2 regions of the Alteromonas sp. 4NH20-0104 genome follow, and region 2 is predicted to be linked to the other one. Evidence: predicted binding sites of a transcription regulator. Region 2 holds the regulator's gene; the other holds the start of a gene.
The links. Region 2 encodes FNR, which switches genes on or off when oxygen is low (the NO sensors DNR and NnrR bind a similar motif). Its sites were predicted from a motif close to TTGATCTAGATCAA; they were not measured.

Region 1 (15,536 bases), on a different contig from region 2:
GGTTATACGCTACAAGCTCCTCAACCGTGTTCAGCTTTTTTTCATCCGGATGCAATAGATCTTCACAACCCGCCTCTAAGTACCATGCGACTTCACCCCCACGCTTTACAATCTCAGATTGGATTGGTCTCAGTATTGAATAAGCATAAGGTAATGCCGCAAATAGTACGTAGCGCTTTGACATGAACTCTCCATAACAATGACATAGGTTGGATACGGTATTGTATCAGTATTCCTTTATATCGCGTTTCAATCTGACCACAGATCATTAAGAATGTTCGTAACAGACTTTGCCGGTCGGATATTAACGCAGTTAATGTTTATAATAGAGTTCCTACCCTAAAACACACCAATTCAAAGAGAAACATATGCAACAAACTATTAGTAGTTTTAAAGGAATAACCCCCGATATTAATCAAGGCGTCTATATTGCCGATTCAGCCCGTCTGGTTGGCCAGATTGAAGTAGGCGATGACAGCAGTATCTGGCATATGGTCGCTGCGCGAGGTGATGTTAACTATATAAAGGTAGGTGCGCGCAGCAATATCCAGGACGGTACTATCTTACACGTTACCCGTAAGTCCGCCGGTAACCCTGACGGCAACCCTCTGATCATTGGTGATGATGTGACCGTTGGTCACAAATGCATGTTGCATGGCTGCGTACTGGGCAACCGTATTCTGGTTGGCATGGGTGCCATCGTTATGGACGGTGCAGTGGTTGAGGATGATGTCTTTATTGGTGCCGGTACCTTAGTGCCCCCCAATAAGCGCCTGGAAAGCGGTTACCTGTACGTCGGAAACCCAATGGTACAGAAACGACCGTTAAAAGAAGCTGAAATCGCTTTCTTAAAACAGTCGGCTATTAATTATGTCGAGTTAAAAAACGAATACCTCGCAGAGGGATAACTTCAGCTAGCAATTACGCAGGTATTCAATCACGTTAGCCGTGGCCGGCTGTTTGCCGGTCCAGATATAAAATGCCGCGGCGGCTTGCTCCACCAGCATACCCAAACCATCAAGTTGCTGCCCAGCGCCAAGTTTTTGTGCGTGAGCCATAAATACAGTGGCCCCATTGTCCTTTGCGTATACCATGTCATAGGCCAGCTTGCAGGTAGCTAACAGAGAGTCCGGTACATCGGGCAGATTGCCAGACAGGCTGGCAGAAGTAGAGTTAATCACAACATCATAATGCTCAGCCAGCTGTTGCTGACTCACCGCTTCAACCTTAGGGTTATTAGCATCATCGGCAATATCCTGAGCCTTTGCTATGGTTCTGTTAAGGATATGCAGTTGCTCAATTCCCGCATTAACCAATGGATGAATCACTCCCCGGGCAGCGCCACCAGCGCCTAATAATAAAACTGTCGTCCCCTTGAGGTTAAGTCCGTTGTTGGTCAGGTCGGCCACCAACCCAATGCCGTCGGTATTATAGGCACATAACTCACCATCACTATTCAGCATCAGGGTGTTCGCCGCTTTGGCCATTTTAACCGCGTCGTCTTTATGCATGGCCATACCAAAGGCCCTTTCCTTGAAAGGTACCGTTACATTACAGCCCACGGTTTGTGGCGCAGCAAAAAAGTGGGTAATGGTCGTTTCAAAGTCATCCAGGGGCGCTTCTATTTTCTCGTAGTTGATCTCTTCGGCGCAGGATTTTGCGAACATTTCATGAATGGTTGGTGATAAACTCTGAGCAATTGGATTTCCAAACACGGCAAACTTTTTCATGGGATTATTATCGAAACTGGGTATGGGAAAGAAAACTTCGGATAACAATACTGGTGTTACTACCCCCTATCAAGCAATAGGTGGAGAAAATACCGTCAGGCAGTTGGCCAATCGTTTTTATGACATTATGGAAAACGACCCTATGGCGGCGGAGCTTTTAGCGATTCACCCGCAACCGCTGGACCGGATCCGCCATGTGTTTTTTCTGTATCTGACAATGTGGCTTGGCGGTCCAAACCAGTATGAGCAGGAACGGGGGCATCCGCGGCTAAGAGCCAGACACCTGCCTTACACGGTAACACCTACACTAAAAGCTCAATGGATGTATTGCATGCGTAAAGCTATGTATGAATGTGTTAACGACATGAATGTGGCAGACCAGCTGTTACGAGCTCTCGATCAACTGGCTGATCATATGGTCAATCGTAAAGATGAAGCCGTTTAATCCCCCCACAAAAAAGGCCCTCCAATGAAGGGCCAACAGGCAGTGCAAAAACACAAGGTGAAACTGATAAAACGACTAGTTAGAACTTGTAACCGGCAGAGATAGTGAATACATAAGGGTCAATATCCACGTCTACGCTGCCTTTTACGTCAGCAACGGTAAATTCTGCGGTGGTGTCGATTTTGATGTAACGGGCAGAAGCATTGATAGACCAGTTATCATCAATCTCATAATCAAAGCCAACCTGAGCCGCTAAGCCAAAAGAGTTGTCTAAATCCAGATCGGTAAACGTTTGATCTTCACGAGCGCCGGTAAATTCTTCGTCGAAGAAAATGGTGTAGTTTACGCCAACGCCAACATAGGGAGTGAAGGCACTGTTGGTATCGAAGAAGTAGATAGCACTAACAGTGGGTGGTAAGTGAGTTACCTCAGCCAGTTTACCGTCGCCTAAACCCAGGCCATTGTCGGCAGTATCAATAAGGGTAACGTCATGTGTAAAAGGCGTAGCGGCAAGTACTTCAAGGCCCCAGTTAGAGTCGAGCATATAGACCAGGTTCAGGCCCAGCTGTGTGTTAGAGTCAACCTCAACACCCATACCTACATTGCCACCCAGGGCATCTACATTAACGTTGCTTGAATCGTCGTTTGGTGTAACGGAAGTTAAACCAGCACGAACAATGATATCGCCGGCTTCATAGGCAAATGCTGAAGGCGCAGAAACTAGTGCGGCTAGAACTAGTGTAGCTAAAGCTGATTTTTTCATTGTGTATTTTCTCATTCGTTTAAGTTGATGGAGGCTAATGTACGCCTCCTGACAAATAAAAATTTGATCTAAAACAAGTTTGAAAATACGTTTAAAAATCTGCGAATTAAGGTTGATCTACGTCAAAAAATCCCGGTGCAAGGACTCGCTTTTACCACTCAATAGGCGTAAGCCAGTCCTGCAATTTTGCTTCCGGAGAGCCCGCCGGTGCGGCAAAGCCATATTCCCAGCGAGCCAGGGGTGGCATAGACATCAGGATAGACTCCGTACGCCCACCGGTTTGTAAACCGAATAACGTCCCCCGGTCGTAAACCAGATTAAACTCCACGTATCGACCGCGGCGATAGAGCTGGAACTGACGCTCGCGCTCACCATAAGTGGTATTTTTGCGGCGCTCTATAATTGGTACATAGGCATCAAGATACCCATTACCCACGGCTTGAATGTACGCGAAACACTGTTCGAAATCCCATTGATTGAGGTCATCAAAGAACAGGCCGCCCACGCCACGGGTTTCATTACGGTGTTTGAGGTAAAAATAATCATCGCACCACGCTTTGTGTTCTGCATAAACGTTGTCGCCAAAGGGCTTACAAATTTTCTTGGCGGTGTTATGCCAGTGCTGAACATCCTCTTTAAAAGGATAAAACGGGGTTAAGTCAAAACCACCACCAAACCACCAGATTGGCGTTTCGCCCTCTTTCTCAGCAATGAAAAAGCGAACATTGGCATGGGAAGTCGGAATGTAAGGATTGTGAGGATGAATAACCAGTGAGACACCCATTGCCTGAAAGCTACGGCCCGCCAGTTCGGGGCGCGAAGCTGTGGCCGATGCAGGCATTTGCGTACCATGCACATGAGAAAAATTAACGCCCCCCTGCTCTATTACCGCCCCATTCTTAATTACCCGGGAGCGGCCACCGCCACCTTCTTCACGTTTCCAGGCGTCCTCAACAAAGTGACCTTTGCCATCAGCCAGTTCCAGGGTGTGACAAATGCTGTCCTGTAAAGCCAGTAAAAACGCTTTCACCGATTCAATGGCCTGCGGCGTGTCCTTTAAGGGGGTAATACTCATGATTAATTCCGAATGGTGGTACCGGTTAAGGCATCTTTAATGGTAGAAGGCTGAGTGGCGCCGCCGACGACACCCGAAACATAGTGCACGCTGTTGGCAAAGTAGGTTCTGGCTTCTTCGGTGGTTCTTGCCGGCTCTTGCCCGGTCAGGTTAGCACTGGTAGACACAATCGGGCGGCCGAGTTTGTTACACAGTTCCCGGGCACCTGCGTGGTTGGTTACCCGCACAGCGATAGCGTCATGCTCGCCGGTCAGCCATTTTGGTGCCGTAGCCGACTTAGGTAACAGCCAGGTAACCGGGCCCGGCCAGCAGGAGAAAATACTAAAACGTTTGTCCTGGGGAATAGCGTTGTCGTCGACATAAGGTAAAAGCTGAGAATAGTTGGCCGCAAGCAGAATAAGTCCTTTCTCCACGGGCCGCTGTTTTAATGCCAGTAATGACATAACCGCGGCTTCGTTGTCGGGATCGCAGCCTATGCCCATCACCGCTTCGGTGGGGTATACCATAAGCTGGCCACTTTCAAACGCTGCTATATCAGCATCCTGATGAACTGATTCAACGCCCATTTGTTACCTCTTATTCTGTTTCTTCGCTTGCTGCTTCTTTATAGCCACACAGTGGCTGCGGGCACACTAAACTGCCCTTTTTCTCGACCAGTATAGCCCATCCGCAATCGGGACAGGTTTTCTCAACCGGCGCGAAATTTACCACATAACGGCATTCAGGATAACGATTGCACGCAAAAAAGCGCTTACCGTATTTATTTGTGCGATCTAACAGGTGCCCTTTATGGCACTTAGGACAGGTAACGGAGGTATCGGTTTGAGGTTTGGCGTTTTCTATGTGATGGCAAGCCGGAAAATTGGTGCACCCAATAAACATACCGTAACGGCCTTTTTTAATGGCCATTGACGACCCGCATTCCGGGCAATGACTGTCTTCAATAACCTTCAGAGTAGTGGTTTGATTATCGTGTAACGGCTTAGCGTAGTGACAATCAGGATAGCCACTACAGCCGATAAACGGGCCCGATTTACTGTTTCTGATGCGCAGCTCTTTACCACAGTCCGGGCACGGCCCGTACTGATGCTCTAAAGCGTGCTCATGCGCTTCGAACAGTGAATGATCAATCTTCGACACAGCCCTACACTTCGTAATCTACAAGATTAATGAAGTATACCGTCATGCTCTTCGAATAACAGATCTTCCATCTGTGCGTAGGCATTTTCTTTGCCTGGCACATTAAACAACACCATCAGGACTACCCACTTAAGATCTTCCAGACAGAATTCCGGCGAATCTATCTCCATGACTCTGTCGATGACCATTTCACGGGTGCTGGCATCCAACACGCCAACCTGTTCAAGGAACAATAAGAATCCCTGACATTCAACATCCAGGCGCATTTGTTCCTGTTGCGTATAAATACGGCTCAGGCTGCTGGAGATGCCTTTACAGAAGTAGGGGTTAATATCAGTTTCTTGCAGCGCGGCGAGTTTTTCCAACCAGGCTAGCGCTTTGTATATCTCATCGTGATGAAATCCTGCGCGGACCAATTCTTCGGTTAACTCATCCTGATCGACGCGAATTTCGGTTTCACTATGGATGAAGTTTTCGAAGAGATACATGAGGATATCGAACATAGCATTTTCCCCCTCAATTTGAAGCAATCACTAAACGGTGATTACCTAACCTCGCAAACTCTATTGTAGTGGTCTGGTCTTTTTTCAAGTCTCAAGACCAGTTTTGCGTACGGTATCGATGCAAAAAACACAGCATCTAAGTTCAACTTATCTAAAAATACGGATAATGCCAAGCTTTGGGTCGACTTTTTTTCGATTACGTCGAGCAATAAGCGGCAAGCCTCTGAGACACATACGAAATAAGCCACACGCCCGAACACACCCTGTGAACGTATTTTAGCCACGAATGTAACCACCAGGCACCGCCACAACCATTCCTTGTAACTCCAGCTCCACCAGCTTGGGCATCAAACGATTCACCGAAAGCCCGGTTTTCTCAACCAGATAGTCTATATCTATCGGCTCGCCGGCAAATTCATTGAGTAATGGATCGCTGTGGCCTTCGTTTGGATGAAGACTCTTTTGCTGCTGATTAACTACAGGCAACCAGCCCAACTCTTCAAATATATCCTCTGTTCGGGTTACCAGTCGTGCACCTTGCTGGATAAGGTAATGGGGTCCTTCACTCAGTGGGTTATTAATATTGCCCGGCGTGGCAAACACCTCTATGCCCATATCAGCAGCCAGATTGGCCGTGATCATCGAGCCGCTTTTTATGCGTGCTTCAATAAGCAGCACACCACTCGACAAAGCCGCAATCAAACGATTACGCCGGGGAAAATGATAAGGTTTCACTTGCTCCCAGGGCGGAAACTCAGACACTAAACAGCCCCCCTGCTCAACAATGGCGGACGCTAGCGCCAGATGACTACGAGGGTAAATATTATCGAGGCCACCCCCGAGTATCGCCACGGTGCTGCCAGGCGTAGGATAAGCGCCTTGATGCGCTGCGCCATCAATTCCCAGCGCCAGTCCACTGGTTACCGTAATACCGCCTTCGCCCAGCTCCTGAGCCATTCGACGAGCAGTGTTTAATCCGTGAATTGTTGCTTTGCGACTTCCCACAATGGCCACTTGCGATGCCTGCAATAAGCCGGGTCTGCCGCGGCAAAATAACACCAGCGGGGGTGAGTCCAGTTGCTTTAAACGTGCCGGGAAGATTGAATCGGTGATGGCAATAATTTGATTGAGCGGTTCAGCACTCAGCCAACGATTGACGTTTTCAACCTCCTCACTTTCAGAGGTTATCCGGGTGACTTCTTCTGATTTGAGACCACACCGCAAAAGTTCATCGGCGGGCAGTTTAAAGAGCTGCTCAACGGTTAAACCGAAATGTTCCAGCAGTGCCAGCCAGAACGCCGGCGACCGTTTTTTAATGACACTCAGGCGCAGCCAGAAGTTGGTAAGTTGTGATAGTTGATTTTGCATTAACACTCCCGTACTCAGCACTGAGACGGGAGTGTCAGTACTGATTATGGCTGGGCGACAATGTTGCCGGTTCGAACCATGTCACTGGCCCGGGTTATAATGCCGTAACTGGCATTGGTAAAAGTGCTGAATATAACCAGTTCACCCACTTTTAATGCAGGCTGATGTACGGTACTGCCATCATCAAACACACTTACAACCACTTTACTTTCCGTGGAATACTTGGGCTCCTCACCATCGATGATAATTGGGCCCTGCTGATAAATACCCATTACGGTGCCAGGCTCAATCTCGTCTTCGCCCAGGTCTACAATGACTACATCGTATTTGCCGAGTAACTGGTACTGATGCAGGTTGCCCACGATGAACGCCCGCTGCGATTCATCGGCTGCTTTTAAGGTCATATCGCCGGCCGTCTTAGGCTCACCGTACAGCAATTTGTCACCACGCTTGGCTTCAGAGTTTGAACCGGCAATTTTCACCAGCCACTCTCCTTCGGCACGGTCTTCAACCATGCTTGCATCGGCAATATGGTGAATCTGTACGCCCAACTCGTTACCATCGAGGTCTTCAATTGTAGATTGCTTGCGGATCACGCGATACTGATCTCTTGAACGGCCGCTGCGTCGACTCATTACGAGGTCTTCATTAACAAACCGTATCGACGCATTTTTATCGCCCAGTAAATGCGGCAGGATTTCGTACTTACCGGAATCAAGGATTTCGTGGTGCTGGATGTAAGGCTCGATAACTGACCAGGGTAATAAGCTAATCGGCTCGCCCTGTTTAACCTTACGGTTAGCATTGGGGGAGAGCGTGACCTGAGTCTTTTGCCTGACCATCTCCAGAACCGGCTCGCCGTCAACGATCCTGAGAATCAGCACGTCCCCCGGGTAAATAAGATGGGGATTCAGAATTTGTGTATTGTTGCGCCACAATTCAGGCCATAACCAGGGCTTATCCAGAAAGATACCGGCGATATCCCACAGCGTATCGTTCTTTTTAACCGTGTAACGGGTTGGAGCATCGGATTTAACTTCCAGAGCCAGAGCACAGCCGGCGCTGACCCATAGCATCACTCCAGCCAGTAACATGGCCCATTTCTTTGCAATTCTTAACATTATATCCCCTCGCCAGTAACGTCTCGCAGCCAGCCCTATGCTTGTATTATTAGATCACAATCCCCAATAATTCAGTATAGAAGAGATTAATACTGCATGAAAACGTGCATTAAGCTAGAATAATGCCTGTTAGGGCAGGATAAATAGCATCATCGGCCTTAGCGTATAATTCTTAATACAGAAAGAGTGTAAATATCGACAGATGGCAATATTAGACGTATTACAATTCCCCGACGAGCGCCTTCGTACAGTGGCTAAGCCTATCGACGAAGTCAACAGCGAAATTAAACAACTCGTCGCCGACATGTTTGAGACCATGCGTGAAGAAAAAGGCATTGGCCTGGCTGCAACGCAGGTTAACAGACACGTGCGCCTGGTAGTCATGGACGTCTCCGAAGAACAGAACGAGCCCCGCGTTTTTATTAATCCGGAAATCGTAAACAAAGAAGGTTCAACCATCAGCGAAGAAGGTTGTTTGTCGGTACCGGGTAACTACGCCAAGGTAGACCGCGCTGAAAAAGTTACGGTAAAAGCCCTCGATGGCGAGGGGGAATCCTATGAGCTGGAAGCCGATGGCCTGTTGGCGATTTGTATTCAGCACGAACTGGATCATCTGGATGGTAAGTTATTTGTTGATTACTTATCGCCTTTGAAGCGCCAACGTATTCGAAAGAAACTCGAGAAAGAAGCCCGTCTGGCCGCGAAAGCCTAAGAGAACAGCCTTGTGACCAAGCCACTGAATATTGTTTTTGCCGGTACGCCGGACTTTGCGGCGACCCATTTAACGGCTTTGCTCAACAGCCAACATAATGTGATTGCGGTTTACACCCAGCCTGACCGCCCTGCCGGTCGCGGCAAAAAGTTAACCCCCAGCGCCACCAAACAGGTGGCCGAAGCACATAATATCCCGGTTTATCAGCCGGCCTCGTTAAAAGGCGAAGCTGCTCAGCAGGAACTGGCGGCGCTCAAACCCGATATTATGATAGTAGTGGCTTATGGCTTGCTGCTGCCCAAAGCCGTGCTGGATATCCCGGAGCGCGGCTGCATAAATGTGCATGGCTCCATTTTGCCTCGCTGGCGAGGGGCTGCTCCCATTCAACGCAGTATTTGGGCTGGCGACGAACAAACCGGTGTCACCATTATGCAAATGGACGAAGGCCTGGATACCGGCGCCATGTTGCATATTGCCAGATTGCCGATTACCGATTCAGATACCAGCGCCACGCTGTATTCCAAACTGGCAGAAATTGGCCCGCAGGCCCTGGTTAACGTACTCGATGATTTTGACTCACTGAATGCCGAACCGCAAAAGGAAGACAGCGCCACCTACGCTAAAAAGCTCAGCAAAGAAGAGGCCTTCCTCAATTGGCAGGATCCGGCCGAGCAACTAAACCGCAACGTGCGGGCGTTTAATCCCTGGCCGATTTGCTGGAGTCAGGTTAACGGTAAAAACATTAAGGTCTGGCAGGCTTCTGTGAGCGAGCTCTCCACAGCCAATAAAGCCCCCGGAACCATTCTGGCCGCCGATAAATCCGGGATCGTGGTAGCCACCAGCGATAAAGCACTTTGCATAGAGCAATTGCAATTGCCGGGTAAAAAACCCATGGCTATTCAGGATGTACTCAACGGCTACCAGGATTGGTTCGCAGTAGGCAGCGTACTGCCTGGTGCGCCAGAGCAATCACAATGAAACTGCCGGCAAGAGTTGATCTTCGCGCCGATACTGCGTGGGTAATTTTTCAGGTACTTGAACAGGGAAAATCCTCCCGCGAGGCGTTGGCCATGGCGCAAGCCAGGCACAGCAAACAGGATGCTGCCTGGCTACAGGAAATGGCAATGGGCGTCTTTCGCCATCTGCCTCAGCTACAAATATGGCTACGCGAGCTTCTCGAGCAGCCCCTCAAAGGCAGTAAAAAAATCCTCGAGCATGTCATTTTGCTGGGCTTTTATCAGCAGGCTTACAGTCGCGTGTCTGACCATGCGGCCGTTGCTGCAACGGTTAACGCTGCGGAAGTGCTTGGCGGCAAGAGTCTGAAAGGATTAATTAACGCCATACTGAGAAACTTCCAGCGTCAACAGCTTGCCGCTCAGGCCAGCGATAACCCTATAATCCAATCGGGTTTACCCAAATGGCTGTATAAACGGCTGGCTAACGCCTATCCGCAAGAAATAGAGAGTATTGTTAGCGGCATGAATCAGCCCGCGCCTATCTGGCTGAGGGTGAACCAGCAGCAATGTACTCACCACCATTATTGTAATGCCCTGACCGATGCCAGTATTAGCTTCGCGCTGTCAGAGCAGCATCCGGACGCTGTTATCCTGCTCGATCGCACACCTATTACCACTCTGCCAGGCTTTACCGAAGGCTGGTTTAGCGTGCAGGACGGTGCAGCCCAGTTGGCGGCCCCGCTGCTTGATGCTCAGCCAGGCGAACGTATTCTGGATTGTTGCGCTGCTCCCGGGGGCAAAAGTGCCCATATTCTGGAGCGCTCGACGGCGTTGGCAGAGCTAATTGCTCTGGACAGCGAGGCCTCTCGCCTGGAGCGGATGACCGAAAACTTAAACCGACTGCAGTTGCATGCCAACATAGTGTGCGCTGATGCCGCAGAGGTTGAAAGCTGGTGGGACGGTAAGCCCTTTGATCGTATATTACTGGATGCCCCCTGCTCGGCTACCGGCGTTATTCGCCGCCACCCCGACATTCGCTGGTTACGTAAATCGGCCGATATCGAGGTACTGGAAGCTCTGCAGTATAAAATACTCACCAATCTGTGGCGCACACTGAAAACCGGAGGCACTTTGCTCTATGCTACCTGCTCTGTGTTGCCGGTTGAAAACAAAGCACAGATAAGCCGCTTCCTGCAAGAACACAGTGATGCGCAGCTACTGCCCATCCATTCCGGAGAATCCATCGAACAGCCCGGACGGCAAATATTACCCGGCGAGCAACAAATGGATGGTTTCTATTATGCGAGGCTGCTAAAGTCTTAATAACCAAGATTAAAAACACCTTACAACGACGATGAAAATTATCATCCTTGGCGCAGGACAGGTTGGCGGCACACTGGCTGAAAACCTGGTAGGCGAAAAAAACGAAATCACGGTGATCGATTCCGATCCCGTTATTCTGCGTGCGTTGCAGGACCGCCTCGATCTGCAGGTTGTAACCGGTGTGGGCTCCCACCCCGATGTGCTGCGTAAAGCCGGAGCCGAAGACGCCGACATGCTGATTGCTGTAACCAACAGCGATGAAAGTAACATGCTGGCATGTCAGGTGGCTTACAGCCTGTTTAAAACCCCTACCAAAATTGCCCGGGTCCGCTCCGAGCAGTACATCATTTACCAGGAGCAGCTGTACAAGCAGCAGGATATTCCGGTAGATCATATTATTGCCCCGGAACAACTGGTAACCCAGGCCATAAAGCGCCTGATTGACTATCCCGGCGCCCTGCAGGTAGTGGAATTTGCCGAAGGCAAAGCCAGCCTGGTAGCGGTAAAAGCCTATTACGGCGGCCTGTTGGTGGGCCATGCGCTGTCGGCTCTGAAAGAGCATATGCCCAATGTAGAAACCCGTGTAGCGGCTATTTACCGCCGCGGTAAGCCTATCCGGCCACTGGGTACCACCGTCATTGAAGCCGATGACGAAGTATTCTTTATTGCCGCCACCAAGCACATTCGTGCCGTTATGAGTGAGCTGCAAAAGCTGGAGTCCAGCTACAAACGTATTATGATTGCCGGTGGCGGCTTAATTGGAGCAGGCCTGGCAAAACGCCTGGAGCACAATCACAACGTAAAACTGATTGAATACAGCCCGGAGCGAGCGCAGTATTTATCCGCCCATCTTGATAAAACCATTGTCTTTAGTGGCGATGCTTCCGACTCTACACTGCTGAGTGAAGAAGGCGTAGAACAGGTTGATGCGTTTATCGCGGTAACCAACGACGATGAAGCCAATATTATGTCAGCCATGCTGGCTAAACGCATGGGCGCGCAAAAAGCCATGGTGCTCATCCAGCGCAGCGCGTATGTGGATCTGGTCCAGGGCGGCGAAATCGATATCGCCTTCTCACCCCAGCAAGCCACTATCTCAGCTTTGCTTACTCATGTTCGCCGCGGAGACATAGTTAATGTGTACTCACTTCGCCGCGGTGCCGCAGAAGCTATAGAAGCCATAGCACATGGCGATAAGAATACGTCAAAGGTGGTAGGCCGCGAAATTGGCAGTATTAAATTACCCCCTGGCACCACCATAGGTGCCATTGTTCGCGAAGAACAAGTGATCATCGCGCACAGCGATACCGTGATAGAAGCCAACGACCACGTCATCTTGTTTTTGGTTGATAAGAAATATATCAATGATGTGGAGCGTTTGTTCCAGCCTAGCGCATTCTTTTTTGGCTAAAGATCGTTCAGTTTGCTTGCAAAACACGACTAAACTGATAAATTTTACTATGTTGTGGTGTTACTCAGGATGTTGAATTTTCGCTAAGGAGTATGGCGAATAACAACGGCTTTCCTCGTTTATACAACACCGTTGCCGGTGAGGTTAAGTATATAATCACTAGAACGTTTTTACTGAAACGTGATACCCCATCGGTTTCCTTAATTGTTAGTATTATATGAGAGGGATCCGTGAAAACTATCAATTCAAAGATTGTAAAACCGTTCCAGCAAACCCCTATTAAATCACTGAAACTGTTAACTATTGCCACTGCTTTGGCTTTTCAAACGGCGTGTATGTCAACCAACCCGATGATGGGCGGCAGTGACAGCACCGTTACCGGCGCCGCTGGCGGTGCAAATGCATCGGAAAACAATACTGCTCTGGAAAAATGCGATGCCCCATTGGGTACCGCTTCGATATTTGAAGACACAACCTTGCCCTGGTGGCAGGATTACCGAAGAACCTACCCTAAAGTCGGAAGTACTGTTCCCATACTTCGCCTGATGATTCAGCAATCAAATTGCTTTGTGATTGTAGAACGTGGCCGGGCGATGAATGCGATGAACAGAGAACGTCAGCTAATGCAATCCGGCCAGCTACGCAATACCAGTAATATAGGTGCAGGACAAATGGTTGCCGCTGATTACACGGTAAGCCCGGAGATCATGTTTGCCGAGAAAACGGCCTCTGGAAAAGCTATTGGTGGCGCTATACTCGGCGGCCTGGGTTCCCTGGTGGGTGGTGCTTTTGACAAAAACGAAGCTGCTACCACGCTAATGCTAATCGATAACCGCTCAGGTGTGCAGCTATCATCCTCGTACGGTTCATCGTCGAACTATGATTTTGGCATGTTTGCCGGCATGTTTGGTGGAGGTGTTGGCGGTGCAGGTGGCGCTTATTCGAAAACACCTGAAGGTAAAATGCTGACAACCGCGTTCGCCGACTCGTTTAATAATATGGTTAAAGCACTGAGGAACTACAAAGCTCAGGAAGTCGAAGGTGGTCTTGGCAACGGCGGTTCTCTATCGGTTAGCGGTGCACAAGACGCTCAGCCACAAACCCAGCCAATTCCACAGGAGCCCAGCCCACCGCTGGTATCAACAGCGGTTTATGTGGAACCCACGCCAGCATCGACTTCTGTGAATAGAAGCAAAAGCTATAACTTTGATATAGACGAATATGACGAAGATGCTTTTAATCATTATTTTGAATGGCTTAAAAACACCGGCCCGTTAGTAACAGCATTTGCTAGCTTTGACCCTGAAAATAACAGCAATGCATTTGGCGGTATGTCCATTTCTTCGGTTGCAACAATGCTCCTTGGTCAACTGGATACTTATCGTATCGAGTTAGAGGCCTGGCCGTATGAAGCTAGAGCTGAAGCCTGGCGTGTTATGGGAAAACGTATCGAGAGCCACAGCAAAATATTCGAAAGGAATCGTCAAATGGCGTTGAAAAACGAACGGTTATCAGAAGACGTTCGTTATATGATTTCTGATATCCAGCTTGTTACCAAGGAAAACTTATTTCCTGAAGGTATCTAACCCCGCCAGAACGTAGGCGAGAACAATACCAGTAACGAAAAGACTTCCAGTCGACCAAACAGCATGGCGGTAACCAGTAACCACTTACCGCCATCGCTGACATCGGCAAAGGTACCCGCAACCGAACCCAGCCCCGGGCCAAGGTTGTTTAGGGTAGCGGCTGTCGCTGTGAAGGCGGTAATATTATCCAGCCCGGTAGCAATCAGACCGATCATAATCACCACAAACACTATCGCATAGGCAGAGAAAAAGCCCCATACCGCTTCTACGACCCTGTCTGGCATCGCCCGCTCCCCCAGTTTAACGGAGTAAACGGCCTTAGGGTGGATTAGCCGGTCGATTTCCCGCTTGCCTTGTAGAAACAACAGATAGACCCGGATCACTTTTAACCCGCCACCGGTAGAGCCCGCGCAGCCGCCAATGAAGCTGGAAAAAATCAGCAGTATGGGCAGAAATGACGGCCAGTTTGCAAAGTCGGTGGTGGCGAATCCGGCAGTAGTACTGATTGATACGGCCTGGATAACCGCCTGATCCAGAGCTTCCTCGGCGTCGCTGAAGTGGTTATGAAAGACCAGCACCATAAAGCACACGCTGATCAAAGCCACCTGAATAAACAGGAAAGCTTTTAACTCAGGATCCTGCCAGTAACCCTTCAGCGACCGACCGCTGGCAGCGGCATAATGCAGTGAAAAATTAAACGCAGCGATAATCAAAAAGAGGGCGCAGACCGCATTCACTACCGGACTATCAAAATAGCCAAGACTGGCATCATGGGTAGAGAACCCCCCGATGGCGATGGTGGAGAAGGAATGGCAGATGGCATCGAACCAGTTCATGCCAGCAAACCAGTAAGCCAGAGTACAGGCACTGGTTAGCGATAAGTAGATATACCACAGATGCTTGGCTGTATCGGCAATCCGCGGAGTCATTTTCGAATCTTTTACCGGACCAGGTGTTTCGGCTCGATACAGCTGCATGCCCCCTACCCCAAGAATAGGCAGAATAGCCACGGCCAGTACAATGATCCCCATCCCACCTAGCCATTGCAGTTGCTGACGGTAAAACTGAACAGAATGGGGGAGAAAATCAATCCCTTCAATTACCGTTGCACCGGTGGTGGTTAAGCCGGAAAACGATTCAAAAAATGCATCGGTAACGGTCATTGAAGGTTGTTCAAGCAAAATAAACGGAATGGCACCGAAGCTGGCCAGTACCGACCAGAATAACACTACAATTAAAAAGCCTTCGCGGGCTCTTAAGTCCTGCCGGTGCATACGGTTGGGATACCAAAATGCACATCCGGTAAGAATACACAGTATAAAAGCCAGGAAGAAAGGCAAGCCACTACCGTCTTCGTATATCAGAGAAACGATCGCTGGTGGGATCATGGTGACTGAAAACAG
Region 2 (15,536 bases):
AGTGCCTGGATCACACCAATGTGAGCCCAACCGCGGGCTGCACCTGAGCCCAGAGCGATGCCTATTTTCATAGCAACCTTATTCCGTCAAGTTTACGATATTAATGGATTCTGCAGTGTCAGAACGACTCGCTGATTCAAATTCGGGCGCATCAAAGGCAATGTCACCATCGGGTTGCGCTTCGCCTGTTGCTTTTATGGCTTTGAAGTCATGAAGGTTTTTATCAACCAGATGAGAAGGCGTCACATTTTGTAGAGCCCTGAACATGGACTCGATGCGGCCAGGGAAACGCTTGTTCCAGTCCTGTAACATCATTTTGATGTTCTGCCGCTGCAGATTTTCCTGTGAACCACATAAGTTACAGGGAATAATCGGAAATTCAACCGCTGTAGCGTATTTTTCAATATCCCGCTCAGTGCAATACGCCAGGGGGCGGATCACCACATGGCGGCCATCATCACTGACCAGTTTCGGCGGCATGGATTTTAACTTGCCACCATGAAACATGTTTAGAAACAGGGTCTCGAGCATATCGTCACGGTGATGGCCAAGAGCTATTTTGGTGGCGCCCAGCTCTGTAGCCGTGCGGTACAAAATGCCGCGGCGTAACCGTGAGCAAAGAGAGCAGGTGGTTTTGCCCTCCGGGATTTTGTCTTTCACTATTGAGTAAGTGTCTTCCTCAACAATCCGATAATCTACGCCCAGCGTTTGCAAATACCCAGGGAGAATATGCTCAGGGAAACCGGGTTGTTTCTGATCAAGATTGACCGCCACGATGTCAAAGCTGATGGGCGCAATACGTTGTAAATACATCAGCACGTCCAGCATAGTATAGCTGTCTTTACCACCGGATAAGCACACCATAACCTTATCGCCATCCTCAATCATGCCAAAGTCGTCGATGGCTTTACCGACATTACGGCGCAAGCGCTTCTGTAGTTTATTAAAGCTGTATTTTTGCTTGGTTTGCGTTGCCGGTGCGGCGTTGTTGATGTTTAAACTCATGATAAAGAAAGACCCATATTGCGATGGGCGCCATTATACGTGAAGCCAGAGGAGGCTGCATCCCTGATTAATGTCAGAGTTCAGCGTGGCAGCCGGTAAAACTGCCACGCCCAATTTGCTTTAGCTCACCGGGCTTTCAAAGCCTTCGGGCTTAACCGCCAGTACATCACAATTGAGTTCATCGATAACATGCTCGGCAGTATTTCCGATCAGCGCGGCAGAAATGCCAACGCGACCAACGGTGCCAATGATCACCAGCTCGGCGTCGAGTTCGCTGGCCACCTGTGGGATCACTTTTTCAGGCAGGCCTTCCTTAACATGGCAGTTGTCCAATGGAATGCAGTATTTGCTGCTGTGCTTCTCCATCTCTTCCAGATGATGGTTTTTCACCGAGGCATTGTAAGACTCCGGATCGAACTCCGGCACTTCAATGGCAATATTAAGTGGTGTGCCCGGATAACAATTGGCCAGGTGCACATGGCCGCTGAGCAGCTTTGCGTAATCCTGTGCAATAGTGGTGAGCCGATCGTTTAACTGGGCATGCTCACGGTATTCCGTCCCTACATTAACGGCTGCCACAATCTTGCCATCCTGAGGCCAGTCATGCTCTTTAACCAGCAAAACCGGAGTAGGGCACTTGCGCACCAGATGCCAATCGGTGGGAGTAAAAATAACCGAGCGCAAATCATCATGAGAGCGGGTGGCTTTCACCACAATATCGGCCTGACTGGCCAGGGCATATTTGATGATCGCCTCGTAAGGGCGGTTGTTCCATTCAACCGTTGCTTCGATGGGCTGGCCATAGACAGCCAGTTGCTCTTTGAGCCAGGCGGTTCTCTCATTGACTACTGCCTGACGCATCGCCTCGCGTTCCTCACCAGAAAGCATCGTGGTCATCTCGTAGGAGAAATCGTAGATAGTCATCAGGGCGGTAATTTTCGCGCCGGTTTTTTCAGCCAGTTCAATGGCTCTGGAGATGGCGGGTTGGTTTTCCCTTTCAGGTTCAACAACGGCCAGAATGTTGGTGTAATCAATCATAACGACTCTCCGTGCGAAGTACTCATTATGAGTGTACGACGTGAGTCGCTGTTTCTCCAGTTTCTGACTTGTTCGGGATCAAGTTATAGATAAATACCGGAGAAAAACAGCCTGAGAAGCGATTAACTGACAGTGGTGGAAGGTATATCCATACTATGCAGTTTATTGTCCATCGCTTCGAAATCGATGATAGTGATGAGTTTGCCATCAACCTTAATAATGCCTTCCTTCTGGAAACGGGTTAACAGCCGGGAAATCGTTTCAACGGTTAATCCCAGGTAATTACCAATCTCATTACGGGTCATACTGAGGTTAAACTGACGAGGTGAAAATCCGCGGTCTTCAAACCGTTTAGACAGATGCGCCAGGAAATAGATCAGTCGCTCTTCTGCAGTGCGTTTGTTCAGCAACATCATCAGGTCGTGATCCTGCTTAATTTCAGCACTCATAAAACTCATGATCTGATGACGCAGTTTAGGGAACTGTACCGCCATTTTATCCAGCGTTTCATAAGGTAATTCGCAAACCATGGCTGTTTCCAGCGCTTGCGTATAGCTTTGGTGAGCGTTTTCGCGCAGGGCATCGAAACCGATAATGTCACCGGGAAAATGAAAACCAATAATTTGTTCTTCGCCGTCCTTGCTACTGACGAACGATTTAAATGAGCCAGCGCGTACTGCATAAAGCGAATTAAATTTATCACCGGCTTTCACCAGTTTATCGTGCTTATGCAGCGGCTTTTTGCGCTCGATAATATCATCCAGCGAATCGAGTTCGGTTTTATTTAACGAAACCGGCAGGCACAAATGGCTGAAACTACAGCTCTGACAATGAATAGAAAATTCTGAGCCTTTTGACATAGATTACGTCTCCGTGTGGGCGTCGCTCAATTATTACCGTTTAGGGTGCGGTAAATCAAGAAAATCGCATATATAATAAGGCAAATTGCGACTAATGACTTAGTCTTTGGGTGTTGTAGGAGCTTTAATAGCCAGCCAGCGCCAATGCTTACCGCTATCAGTGCGGGAAAAGTGCCAAGCCCAAAGGCTGCCATAGTGGCGGCTCCGTATAAACCATCACCGCTGACTAATGCCCAGGTTAATGTTGAATACACCAGTCCGCAGGGGAGCCATCCCCAGATAAATCCATAAGGAAAAGCTGACACCGGGGACTTAAACGGAATAAACCGTTTGGAATACGGACGAATGCGTTGCCACAAGCCGCTGCCGAGCTTTTCCAGACGAGCCAGGCCTCGCCACCACTGGGCTAAATATAACCCCATGGCAATCAGCATAAGGGCGCTTAGCAACTGAAATATCATCAGACCATGGCTTACCGAAGCACGGGCAACCTGACCGAGTACACCGGTTATCGCCCCGGCAATGGCATAACTGGTAATCCGGCCGAGGTTATAACTCAATATATAGGCTAATGGCGGCTTTCCGCCGGGGACTGCCGCACGTAACGCCCCGGCAATGCCCCCGCACATACCAACGCAATGCAGTGAACCGGCCAGTCCCACGACAAAAGCAGAAATAAAACCATAGTCACTCATTGTCGTTATGGGGCTTGTCCTGGGGATTGGCGGTTTTTTTACGCTCTTCTTCGGGTAAGTCGTCGTCGAACAAAATGCTGTAGCCCTGACGCTCAAGATCCTGAAACTGATCGGATTTTACGGCCCAGAAAAAGATACCTAAGGCCACCGCGACCAGAATAATAGCCAACGGGATCAGCACATATATAATACTCACGTTACCGCCTTACTTTAATAATCGGATCGAGTTTGAAACCACTATGATACTACTTAATGACATCCCGATCACGGCCATCCACGGTAACAATAGCCCGGATACCGCAAAAGGCAGGATCAGCAGGTTATAGCCGAGAGCCCAGAGAATGTTCTGACGTATTTTGCGACGGGTTTTCTGGGCAATCGACAGTAATGCCGGCACCGTTGCCAGCGACTCACTCAGTAACACTACGTCAGCGGCGTTTCTGGCGATATCGGTAGCGTTACCCACAGCTACCGACACATCAGCACTGGCCAGTACCGGCGCATCGTTGATACCGTCACCCAACATCATCACTTTGTGGCCTAGTGCCTGTAACGCTTGCACGGCCTGATATTTTTGTTCTGGCGTCAGGCCGCCGGTGGCGACGGCGAGCGGCAGTTTAGCTGCCAGGCTTTCAACGTTTTGCTGGGTATCACCACTTAACAGTACGAGTTGATAGGCATTTAAACCGGCCAGGGTTTCACCCGTATCGGTTTTAAGGCTGTCAGTCACTTCATAGGCTGCCAGACACCGACCATCAGATACCAGATAAACATTAGCGGCAATTGGCACCGAGGCGGGGTCGGTCTGGGTAAAGCTTGCTGAGCCCAGCAGGTAATGTTGTTCGTTGATAGTACCGCGAATCCCGCCACCGGCGGTTACCTCAAAATCACTTACCTTTAACTGCTCGTTACTGATAAACGCTTTGCTGATAGGGTGTTCCGAGCGGGATTCCAGACTCGCAGTTATCCGGTACAGTTGCTCTGCTTGCTCCGGGCTAACAAACCAGCGGTCGGCGATGCCGAATTTGCCTTCGGTAAGTGTACCGGTTTTGTCCAGGGCAATAGTATCTATACCGGTGAGCTGTTCGAGGGCATCGGCGCGTTTGAGCAGGATACCTTGTTTATTGAGCCTGGCCATTGCACAGGTCAGTGCCGACGGCGTGGCAAGCCCCAGCGCACAAGGGCAGGTAGCAACCAGCACCGCAATGGCAATCCAGAATGCTTCGTCGTTACCCTGCACAGACCAATAAGCAAAGGTAAGGGCACTGATCGCCAGCACTGCAAATACAAAATAGCGCGAAAAGGAATCGGCCATTTGCGCCGCCTTAGGTTTATTAGCCATCGCGGTAGATTGCAAGCGTATAATCTGGTTTACCAGCGCGTATTTCAGTTGCTGATGCACTTCGACGGTGAGGGTGTTTTGTTGATTGACCGTACCACCAAAAACTGCGGAGCCGCTGGCTTTCAACACCGGCTCAAATTCACCTGTCAGCATCGACTCATCAATGGCTGAAGCGCCGTCGAGGATGCGCCCGTCAACGGGGATGGTTTCGCCGGCTTTGACTATCACTTTATCCCCAACGGTGAGGTGTTTAGCCAGGCAGGGCTCAATGTTACCCTGGTCGGTTAACCGATGTGCGGTAACCGGGATGTACTGCATCATATTCGCTGAAATCTGCGTTGCCCGGTGACGGGAGCGGTGTTCGAGGTAGCGGCTTAACAGCAGCAAAAAGATAAACATGCAGATGGATTCAAAATACACATCACCGGTTTCCAGCAAAGTCGATTTTATACCGGCGATATAGGTGCCAAACACCGCAATAGTCACCGGGACATCCATATTCACCGTGCGGGCGCTGAACGCTTTAATGGCGCCTAAATAGAAAGTGCTTCCTGAATAAAATACCACCGGCGTAGTTAACACCAGCGCAACCCAGTAAAAGTACTGACGGGTTTCGGCTTCGATAGCGCCAAACAAATCAAAATACAGGCCGGTCATCAACATCATCACCTGCATGGTCATTAGCCCGGCCAGGCCGAGTTTTTTAAGAAACTGCTTCTGTTCGTTCTGATAGGAGGCTTCGTGCTGATCCGGTTGAAAAGGCAGGGCGGCATAGCCAATCTTTTTCAGCGCTTTTAATATGCCACTTAAATGAATAACGTCATCTGCCCAGGTTACTGCAGCCCGGCGCTCAGACACGTTTACCGAAACCTGACTAATTCCGGTTACTTTGGCCAGTTGTTTTTCAATCAGCCAGCCGCAGGCAGCACAAGTGATCCCTTCTACCGTAAGCTGAATTTGCTTGTGACCACCTTCATCAATAACGAAGTCTTCCTGCAGGGAAGGGTCGTCATACATCGCCAGTTTGCCCAGCGTAGCCTGAAACTCGGTATCTCCCTGCGCTGCAGGTTCGGTACGAAACTGATAGTAATCCTCAAGGCCATTTTCAACAATGGCTTGTGCCACTGCCTCACAACCAGGGCAACACATAATGCGGTCTTTGCCCAGTATGTTGGCATGATAAGGACTGTCTGGCTCAGCTGGCAGACCGCAGTGATAGCATTCGATGGCCGTTACATTCATTAGGGAATGAAACGTATCTTATTGTCGCGGGGTAACGTCATTTCCTGCTGTACTTTCCAGCTTTCGTCCACAGGGGTCAGGGATACCCGCCATTTACCTGTAGTGTCTTGTTCTGTAAAGCCACGATAGATACCTTTAGCGTCGCGGGTTAACAGCAGCGAAAAGTCTTTCTCCTGCAAGGTGACGTGATAAAAGTTTAATTTAAGGGCGTTACCGGTACTGGGTATACCGCTGTGAAATTCCAGCGCAATCTGCCCTTCATTAACTGATAAGTCCGTAATGATCCGCAGGCGACGGGCTTCTTCCTCTTTCGCCATACTGGCGTTAATGGCTTTACCTTCTTTATAGTAATCATCTACCACCAGCGAGTCCTCGGTATTCGCGGCAAAGGTTACTAAAAAGTAAGCCATGATAAACGAGGACAGAGGGACGGCAATGAGAAACCACGGCCAAAAATATTTGTACCAGGGTTTGGTATCTGTTTTTTCCATTACTGCATTCCTGATGAACTTTATGGAACCGGTTTAATACGAATTCGGATAACCCCTAAAACGGGCTTTATGCGAATTAGCATTACTGTTATTGAGAATAAAAAAGCCCCGTAAAAAACGAGGCTTTTGCATTATATTTTAAAACCTTAGTTTGACAAGCTGTACACGTAAGTAGCAACTACGTGGATCTTGTTGTCACCCAGTGTTTTCTTGAACGAAGGCATTACACCGTTACGACCGTAGGTCAGTGTTTCGGTGATAGCACGCTCAGAGCCACCGTATAACCAGGTATTGTCTGTCAGGTTAGGAGCACCAAGCATTTGGTTACCTTTACCGTCCATACCGTGACACGCGGCACAGGCCATAAAGCGGGCTTTACCGGCTTCTGCCAGTGCATCGTGGTTTTCTTCCATTTCACGACCGCTCAGGCTAAGTACGTAGGCAACGGTTTCTTTGATACCTTGTTCACCCATGGCATCGATCCACGCAGGCATTGCTGCATTACGACCGTTGGTCAGGGTTTCTTTGATCTTGGCACCAGAGCCGCCGTACAACCAGTCGTCATCAGTCAGGTTAGGGAAGCCCATGTTACCGCGGGCATCTGAACCGTGACACTGTGAACAGTTTTGCATAAACAGACGCTGACCTACTTTAACGGCTTCTTCATTTTTAACCAGCTCTTCAACAGGTACTTTGGCGTACGCTTCGAAGATAGGGTCAAATTTTTCTGCGGCAAAGTCGAGTTCACGGTCGTACTGAACCAGGTAACCGCCTTCTTTCGCGTCAATTCTCGCCTGTGCTGACTCTTCTAAAGATTGCACATTCTGGTTAGAACTCTTCCAGCCCCAAAAGCCTTCCCAAGAACCTAAACCAGGGTACAGGGCTAAGTAGAAGAAGCTCCATACGATTGTGATGTAAAATAAAATGGTCCACCATCTTGGCAGCGGATTGTTGATTTCAACAATCCCGTCAAACTCGTGCCCCATTGACTCGCCTTCCGGATGGCCGGTGTAGTTGGTCAGGTTCCAACGTAACAGCAAGTAACTTCCGACTATGGTTCCCAGTGTGATCACGGAGATCCAAATTGTCCAAAACATGCTCATGAGTGTTAACTCCCGCTATTCTTTCTTTGATTCTTCTTGGTCTTCGTCGGCAAAGGGGAGGTTAGCGGCCTCGTCGAACTTTTTCTTGTTTCGACCACTAAATGCCCACCATACAATGCCCATAAATATGACGAAGACGATGACAGTAAATATGCTGCCTACAGTACCCTGGTCCATACTATTTCAGGTATGTGCCAAGAGACTGTAGATAAGCAATAAGGGCTTCCATTTCGGTTTTGCCTTTTACTGCCGCCTGTGCACCTTCGATGTCTTCTGCTGTGTAAGGCACGCCCAGCGTCTGGAATACTTCCATTTTCTTAGCGGTGTCTTCACCGGTTAGCGTGTTTTCTGCTAACCATGGGAAACCTGGCATATTTGACTCAGGTACAACATCTCGAGGATTAATCAAATGAACGCGGTGCCACTCATCACTGTACCGGCCGCCAACACGGGCCAGATCAGGACCAGTACGCTTAGAGCCCCACAGGAACGGGTGTTCCCATACTGACTCGCCAGCAACTGAGTAGTGACCATAACGTTCTGTTTCAGCACGGAATGGACGAATCATCTGGCTGTGACAACCTACACAACCTTCACGGATGTAAATGTCACGACCTTCTAATTGCAGCGCAGTGTAAGGCTTAAGACCTTTAACCGGCTCCATAACCTGCTGTTGGAACATCAACGGGGTGATCTGAACCAGAGCACCGAAGCTGATAGCAACTAAGATAAGAACGGTTAACAGACCAACGTTCTTTTCTACTAATTCATGTGGATTACGCATTTCTACTACTCCTTATGCCGCGGCTGGTTCTGGAACCAGGCTACCTTTCGGTGCACTTACTGTTCTGTAAGTGTTGTAAGCCATGATTAACATACCGGCAACAACGAAGCAGCCACCTACAAAACGTACTACGTAGAATGGTTTAGATGCTTCCAGTGACTCAACAAAGCTGTAAGTCAGGGTACCGTCAGCATTTACTGCACGCCACATCAGACCTTGCAGAACACCCGACATCCACATTGCCACGATGTACAGTACTACGCCGATCGTTGCTAACCAGAAGTGAACGTTAACCAGTTTGGTAGAGTACATTGCTTTCTGGCCGAACAGGTGCGGGATCAGGTGGTAGATAGAACCAATTGATACCATGGCAACCCAGCCTAATGCACCAGAGTGAACGTGACCTACGGTCCAGTCGGTGTAGTGAGACAATGCGTTAACGGTTTTGATTGCCATCATCGGGCCTTCGAAGGTAGACATACCGTAGAAAGACAGAGAAACAATCAGGAAACGCAGAACAGGGTCGGTGCGCAGTTTGTGCCATGCGCCAGACAGCGTCATGATACCGTTGATCATACCACCCCAGGACGGTACGAACAGGATCACCGACATCACCATACCCAGTGACTGAGTCCAGTCAGGCAGGGCAGTGTAGTGTAAGTGGTGAGGACCAGCCCAGATGTACAGTGAAATCAGGGCCCAGAAGTGAACCACTGACAGACGGTAAGAGTAAACCGGACGTCCGGCCTGCTTAGGAACGAAGTAATACATCATGCCTAAGAAGCCCGCAGTCAGGAAGAAACCTACCGCGTTGTGTCCGTACCACCATTGCATCATGGCATCTACGGCACCAGCATACATTGAATAGGATTTCATGAATGAAACAGGAAGCGCCATACTATTACCAATATGCAACACCGCAACCGTCAACATAAAGGCACCCAGGAACCAGTTCGCTACATAAATGTGCGACACCTTACGAATAGCAAGGGTTCCGAAGAAGTTAATAATGTAAGCAACCCACACCAGCGCAATCAGGATATCGATTGGCCACTCCAGCTCTGCGTATTCTTTACTGGTTGTATAACCGAAAGGCAGGGTCAGAACTGCTGCAACGATAACGGCCTGCCAACCCCAAAAGGTAAAGGCGGCGAGTTTATCGCTGAACAAACGGACCTGAGAGGTACGCTGAACGATGTAGTAAGAGGTTGCGAACAATGCACAGCCACCGAAAGCAAAAATAACGGCGTTGGTGTGCAAAGGACGTAGGCGAGAATAGGTTAACCATGGAATGTCGAAGTTCAGGGCCGGGGCAAATAATTGCGCTGCAATAAATACCCCAAGGCTCATTCCCACAATACCCCAAATAACGGTCATAATGGTAAATTGCCGTACAACTTTATAGTTGTAATCTGGCTGTGCTTGGCTTATTTCACTCATTGTAATGAATCTTCCACTTCTTTTAAAAAAGGGTTTCCAACCGTGATACTAACGTATTTCAGGTGAGGTTGCGGACATCCCCTGAAGCCTATAGTTTATGGTTTATTGTCTACAGGCCAGTTGGTACCGCGGATAATAAAGTTTTTAATAATAAAAAGATACCATAAACTAGGAGCGCTTGATCCTAGTCAATAAAGAAAAACTGACATTTACAAAATAGTGATATTAATGATCAAAAATTTAACATTTGAGCGGTTACATAAGGCCAAACATGTCATTGTTTTTGCGGTAATTCTTATTACTGTTGCGATGGTCGCAATGGTCAATATTCTTAGCGAGAATAATAACTATAAATCTGATAATAAAACGTCATGTTGGCTGGCTGGTAATTCTTGCGAAATTGGGCTACCGGAAGGCACATTAACGGTAGTGATGGACCGTTTGCCGACAATCGAAGAACAAATTCCGTTAACGGTAACTTTGCCTGAAGGGCTGCAAATAGACTCAGCCTATATTGAAGGCGTGAATATGTTTATGGGTAAAATTCCGCTACCACTTGAGCCAGAAAATAGCCGGCAGTGGCAGGGCTGGTTTATGCTGGGTGCTTGTACAGAACCCACCATGCAATGGCAAATGGTTGTTCAAATAAAAAACCGGCCGGAGCCGGTTTGGATATTCTTCACCACGCAGATGTAAGTTACATCTGAGACTGCAGGTAGTTGGGTAAGCCGAGGATTTTAATCAGTTTAAGCTGCTGCTCAAGCCAGTGAGCATGGTCAACTTCGGTGTCATCCAATAGCTCCACTAAAAAGTCACGCGTAACGTAATCCTGGGCTTCTTCACAAACAGCAATAACTTCTTTGAGCTTGGCACCCACTTCATACTCTACACGCAGGTCGCTTTCGAGCATTTCCGGCACATCTTTACCCACTTTAAAACCGGTACGCTGGGTCATATCCGGAGCGAACTCCAGCATCAGCATACGGTCGATAAGTTTGGTGGCATGGCCTTTCTCGTCATCAAACTCGTGATTGATGCGCTCGTACAGCTTGTTAAAACCCCAGTCGAGGTACATTTGCGCATGGATGAAATACTGATCCATGGCCGCTAACTCGTATGAGAGCAGTTCGTTGAGGCCTTCAAGGACTTTTTGATTACCTTGCATTAGTCATCTCCCATTACTTGTGCTTGCAGATAGTTCTCGATACCCATGTTTTCAATCTGGTATTCCTGGGTTTCGAGCCAGTCTAAGTGTTCTTCTTCATATTCGAGTAACGATTCAAGAATATCGCGACTCACGTAATCCTGTTTCTCTTCACACAGGGCGATTGCTTTGCGGAGCAGGGGAAGCTGTTCTTCCTGAAATTTCTTATCACACTGAAGCATCTCTTCGGTGTGTTCACCAATGTATAACTTACCCAGTGCCTGAAGATTGGGCAGGCCTTCGAGAAACAATATACGCTCGATAAGTTCATCGGCTTGTTTCATGTCTTTGATGGATTTTTTGTAGTCTTTCTCATTCAGCTCTTCCAGCCCCCAGTTTTTAAACATCCGGGCATGAAGGAAGTATTGATTGATCGAGGTCAACTCACTGGTTAACACTTCGTTTAGTATGGCAATTACCGATTTATCGCCTTGCATAATCTGATTCCTGAGCGTTTAATGGCTTAAGTGTAGGGTGTATTGTACGATTTATCAAGTTTTTCTATAAAAAACAGTCACATACAAATGATAACGATTATCGGTCTGTCCTTTGTTAGTATTTGTCTTGCAGGGTTACTGTTCAACCAGCGACAAACTTTCCTCAGCAAAACCTAACCCGGCTTCTGTAAAGAAGTTAAAGACCTTATCCACACCGTTATCGGCCAGCGCCGAGACTTCATCTTCGTATCGGGCAATGGCTGCAATTTTGCCACTGTAGCCGGCATTTTTGAGCTGTTTGGTAATGTTGATGGCATCTTCAATGGATGGCAGGGCCAGCAAAACTAACTGCACATGACGAATATCCAGGTTTTCCCAGAGGTCAACGTCTTCACCGTCGCCATTAATAACATTCATGCCATCCTTTCGCATCCGCTGTACTTTGGCGCGATCGGCATCCATCCCCCAAACCCGGGAGTCGGCAATTTTATTCAGCGAACTGAATGCACCTATACCAACCCGACCAAGTCCCACTACGAGTATTTTAGCCCGCTTAATTTCAGGATAAATATCTTCTTTGAGACGTACCGGACTCTCGAGTTTTTTAACCGGCTCTTTTATACGCTGATAAATACTGTGCGAATAACGGTAGATAATGCTGGTGAAAATAAACGACACGGAAGTGGCTACCGCCAGCACGACCAGCCATTTTTCACCCAGCATCCCCAGACTGACTGCCAGGGCGCCTACAATTAAGCCAAATTCGCTGTAATTAGAAAGCACCAGCCCGCCGAGGTAAGCGGTTCTGCCACGCAATTGCAAACGGGTAAACAACCAGAAGAACAGCATAAACTTAATCGGGATGATCACTACCAGTAAACCTGACATCATTAGCATACTGATGTCCGGCAGAGCGGTTAACCCAATCGATAAAAAGAAGCCAATCAGGAAAAGATCCTTGAAAGCCAGTAATGACTTGGCCATTTCAGAGGCTTTGGCATGAGGAGCAAACAATAAGCCGAAGATTAACGCGCCCAGATCGCCTTTTATGTTCACCAATTCAAACAGGTGATAGCCACCGAGGGCGAAAATAAACCCGGTAAGAGGGAGTAACTCACCGTGACCAGACTGATTAAGCACACGTTTTAATAACGGCATTAAAGGGATGATTAACAGTAATAACGGGGCCCACAGACTGGGTATTTTACCGGTAGCCACCACCAGGAAAATCACCGCAAAGATGTCCTGCATTACCAGTACACCAATGGCCAGCTTGCCATGTCGGGTTTTCGACTCACCTGCTTCTTCGAGCACCTTTACAACACATACCGTACTGCTGAAAGACAGCGCAAAGGCTATTAGCGCCGCAGATTGCCAGTCAATCTGGCCGGTTATTCCGCTCAGTACCGCGCCAACACCAATGAGTACCGCAGAAATAATCACTCCCCACAAAACTGTGTGAGCAATACTGCCTGCCCAGACTTCGCGTTTGGATAAATCTTTTAAATTCAGTTTCAGGCCAATGGTAAAGAGCATAATGGTAATGCCCAGATTGGCGAACGTGGTAATAGCGGGGGTGGCAGAAAAACCAAATGCGTTAAGCAGGAACCCGGCAACAAGATAGCCAACTAACGGCGGGATGCCGATAAGTTTTACACCCAGACCGCAAACAAAAGCGAAGAGTAAAAATATATATTCCATTAAATGCTATCGAAAGACTGGTTTCAGTACAAAATATCACGATAACTCAATGGCTGGCAAAGCCAGTACGCAAAAATTCCCGCCAAGCCATGCCGATATACCAAGGTCTTAGGGCGACAAACTGGCCTGAGCAGAACTTCAGGGTACTTAAAAGTGTAAAAGCAACGCTAAAGCAAGCGCTAATGCGCTTCGGCCAATTTCTCACTGTGTTCCAGAATATTCAGTTCCTGCAACAATTCATATTCGCGAACCTTAATGGTGCCCAGCTCAAATGTGATCTCGCGTTTACGTTCGTTTGGATCAACAGATAGCGGTTTTCGACGAACCTCCGCTTTATTTAAAGGCGTTACGTTAGAGTAGTGAGCCGACGAGGAGTGGTTCTGTTCGAAAGAACCGGGTAGGTAAGAAGACTTTTCAAAAGACAGCGCTGAGTGTGCAGAGCCATTGGATTCGTTCTGAGCAGCCATTGATTGCTCCTTATGAGCGTTGATTTCATCGGCTCTGTCCATGGTACGAAGTTTGCGAGCAAATATTTCCAGACCAACACGGTTAACAGTAACGCCGAGCTCCTGGCATTGCTTATAAGTAATGTCGTTGTCTTTATAATTGTTCTGACGAACTAATCGTTTTACGGTTTCTAATTTTTCCATTTTTGCGCACTTATTATTTTATCCGACTGATTTAATGCCAGAATTTATATTTATGGATTATTATGATGTTAAGAATCGTAAACACACCGATTTCTCAGACCGATGTTACAGGTGATTAATTGAGCACGCAATGCTACAAAAGTCAAATATTTGACGTCCATTTAAGCGTTTTGCACATTTATTGCGTTTAACTGTATGATTCGCGCTGTAAATTTACTTGACGGAATAAGGTGGAAGTCAGTTGTCAGCAGCCAGTAAGGAAACGTCAAAAAACCGCGCCATCACTCGCGTACTTATCATCGAAGGGTCGGTTAACCTGTTATTGTGTCTGGTGAAACTGGTCATTGGCCTAGTCACCCAATCTTCGGTGATCCTCGCCGATGCACTCCATTCACTGACTGACTTAACCAACAACATTATTGCTGTGGTGGCACTGCGGATCAGTCATAAACCACCGGATCACTCTCATCCGTATGGTCACCAGAAGTTTGAATACCTGGCGATATTTATTCTGGCAGTACTGCTTAGCGTGGTGGCCTTTGAATTAGTAGCCTATGCCTATGAAAATCATGGACAGGTGGTTCAGCAAAGTTATGCCGGACTAGGCATTCTTATTCTGGCCATTATGGTCAATTTTACTCTGAGCCAGTGGGAAGGCCGCCAGGCTAAAAAACTCGGTTCAAAACTCCTCGCCGCCGATGCCAAACATACGTTCAGCGACGTGCTGACATCCATTGCCGTATTGGTAGGGTGGCAGTTGGCGGCAATGGGCTATTATTGGTTAGATACCCTGTTTTGTTTGCTGGTTGCCATCGTTGTTGGCAAGCTGGCCTGGGAGTTGTTTCAACAGGCTTTGCCGGTACTGGTAGATGCGGATGTGACCGCTGAGCAATTTTCGCCTGAGCAACTGGCCCGGGTGGTCAGTGAGTTTGTGGAGATCGATGGCGTCACGGATATTCGCAGTCGGGCAATGGGGGAGCAGGTGATATGTGATTTAACCCTGCAAATAAACCCTGAACTGTCACTTACTGCGGCGCATGCCCTGTCTCATGCGTTCGAAGACCGCCTCAAAGAAGAGTTTGAGCTGTATGATGTCATCATTCATATAGAACCTGCTAAATCAACATAATCAAGGAGTTGATGTGCGACAGCTAATTTTTACCTATCTGATTGCAGCGTTGGTACTCAGTATTTTACTTAGCCTTTGGCTCCCAGGTTTAGGGTGGTTGGTGTTGTTAACCGGCGGGCTACTGGGCGTTGCTGTTTACGATGCCCGGCAGCACAAACACTCTTTATTGGTAAATTTTCCTCTGATTGGCAGAATGCGCTGGATCATTGAAGATTTCAGGCCGTTTTTTCAACAATACCTGTTGGAAACCGAAACCAGCGGCCGACCCATTAGCCGGATGTTTCGCTCGATCGTGTATCAGCGTGCTAAAGGCAGTATGGACAGCGTTCCGTTCGGCACTCAAATCGATACTTACAAATCGGGCTATGAATGGATCGGCCATTCATTATCGGCGTTAAGCGCCGAAGATCTGGAT

Region 1: AC27IB_RS19035 (OmpW/AlkL family protein) is a predicted target of FNR. The motif match lies at 3,051-3,064, and genes of this name have one in related genera.

Annotation. Positions count from the first base shown of each region.
Region 1 is NZ_BAAJLP010000032.1:1,296-16,831, forward strand. Features, by position in the region: gene AC27IB_RS19015 (UDP-N-acetylglucosamine 2-epimerase) at 1-184, opposite strand, end outside; gene AC27IB_RS19020 (gamma carbonic anhydrase family protein) at 369-908, shown strand; gene aroE (shikimate dehydrogenase) at 915-1,730, opposite strand; gene AC27IB_RS19030 (group II truncated hemoglobin) at 1,729-2,175, shown strand; gene AC27IB_RS19035 (OmpW/AlkL family protein) at 2,255-2,938, opposite strand; gene hemF (oxygen-dependent coproporphyrinogen oxidase) at 3,090-4,013, opposite strand; gene tsaC (L-threonylcarbamoyladenylate synthase type 1 TsaC) at 4,016-4,579, opposite strand; gene AC27IB_RS19050 (DNA topoisomerase family protein) at 4,590-5,153, opposite strand; gene AC27IB_RS19055 (DUF494 family protein) at 5,180-5,656, opposite strand; gene dprA (DNA-processing protein DprA) at 5,933-7,024, opposite strand; gene AC27IB_RS19065 (LysM peptidoglycan-binding domain-containing protein) at 7,069-8,145, opposite strand; gene def (peptide deformylase) at 8,348-8,857, shown strand; gene fmt (methionyl-tRNA formyltransferase) at 8,870-9,835, shown strand; gene rsmB (16S rRNA (cytosine(967)-C(5))-methyltransferase RsmB) at 9,832-11,136, shown strand; gene trkA (Trk system potassium transporter TrkA) at 11,168-12,547, shown strand; gene AC27IB_RS19090 (CsgG/HfaB family protein) at 12,778-14,133, shown strand; gene AC27IB_RS19095 (TrkH family potassium uptake protein) at 14,130-15,536, opposite strand, start outside.
Region 2 is NZ_BAAJLP010000036.1:22,310-37,845, forward strand. Features, by position in the region: gene rssA (patatin-like phospholipase RssA) at 1-71, opposite strand, end outside; gene ttcA (tRNA 2-thiocytidine(32) synthetase TtcA) at 79-1,005, opposite strand; gene uspE (universal stress protein UspE) at 1,126-2,043, opposite strand; gene fnr (fumarate/nitrate reduction transcriptional regulator Fnr) at 2,166-2,903, opposite strand; gene AC27IB_RS20430 (sulfite exporter TauE/SafE family protein) at 2,930-3,598, opposite strand; gene ccoS (cbb3-type cytochrome oxidase assembly protein CcoS) at 3,591-3,794, opposite strand; gene AC27IB_RS20440 (heavy metal translocating P-type ATPase) at 3,804-6,182, opposite strand; gene AC27IB_RS20445 (FixH family protein) at 6,182-6,673, opposite strand; gene ccoP (cytochrome-c oxidase, cbb3-type subunit III) at 6,820-7,776, opposite strand; gene AC27IB_RS20455 (cbb3-type cytochrome oxidase subunit 3) at 7,792-7,953, opposite strand; gene ccoO (cytochrome-c oxidase, cbb3-type subunit II) at 7,955-8,560, opposite strand; gene ccoN (cytochrome-c oxidase, cbb3-type subunit I) at 8,573-10,000, opposite strand; gene AC27IB_RS20470 (hypothetical protein) at 10,229-10,696, shown strand; gene bfr (bacterioferritin) at 10,698-11,165, opposite strand; gene bfr (bacterioferritin) at 11,165-11,641, opposite strand; gene AC27IB_RS20485 (cation:proton antiporter family protein) at 11,777-13,342, opposite strand; gene AC27IB_RS20490 (hypothetical protein) at 13,522-13,992, opposite strand; gene AC27IB_RS20495 (cation diffusion facilitator family transporter) at 14,234-15,121, shown strand; gene AC27IB_RS20500 (FMN-binding glutamate synthase family protein) at 15,135-15,536, shown strand, end outside.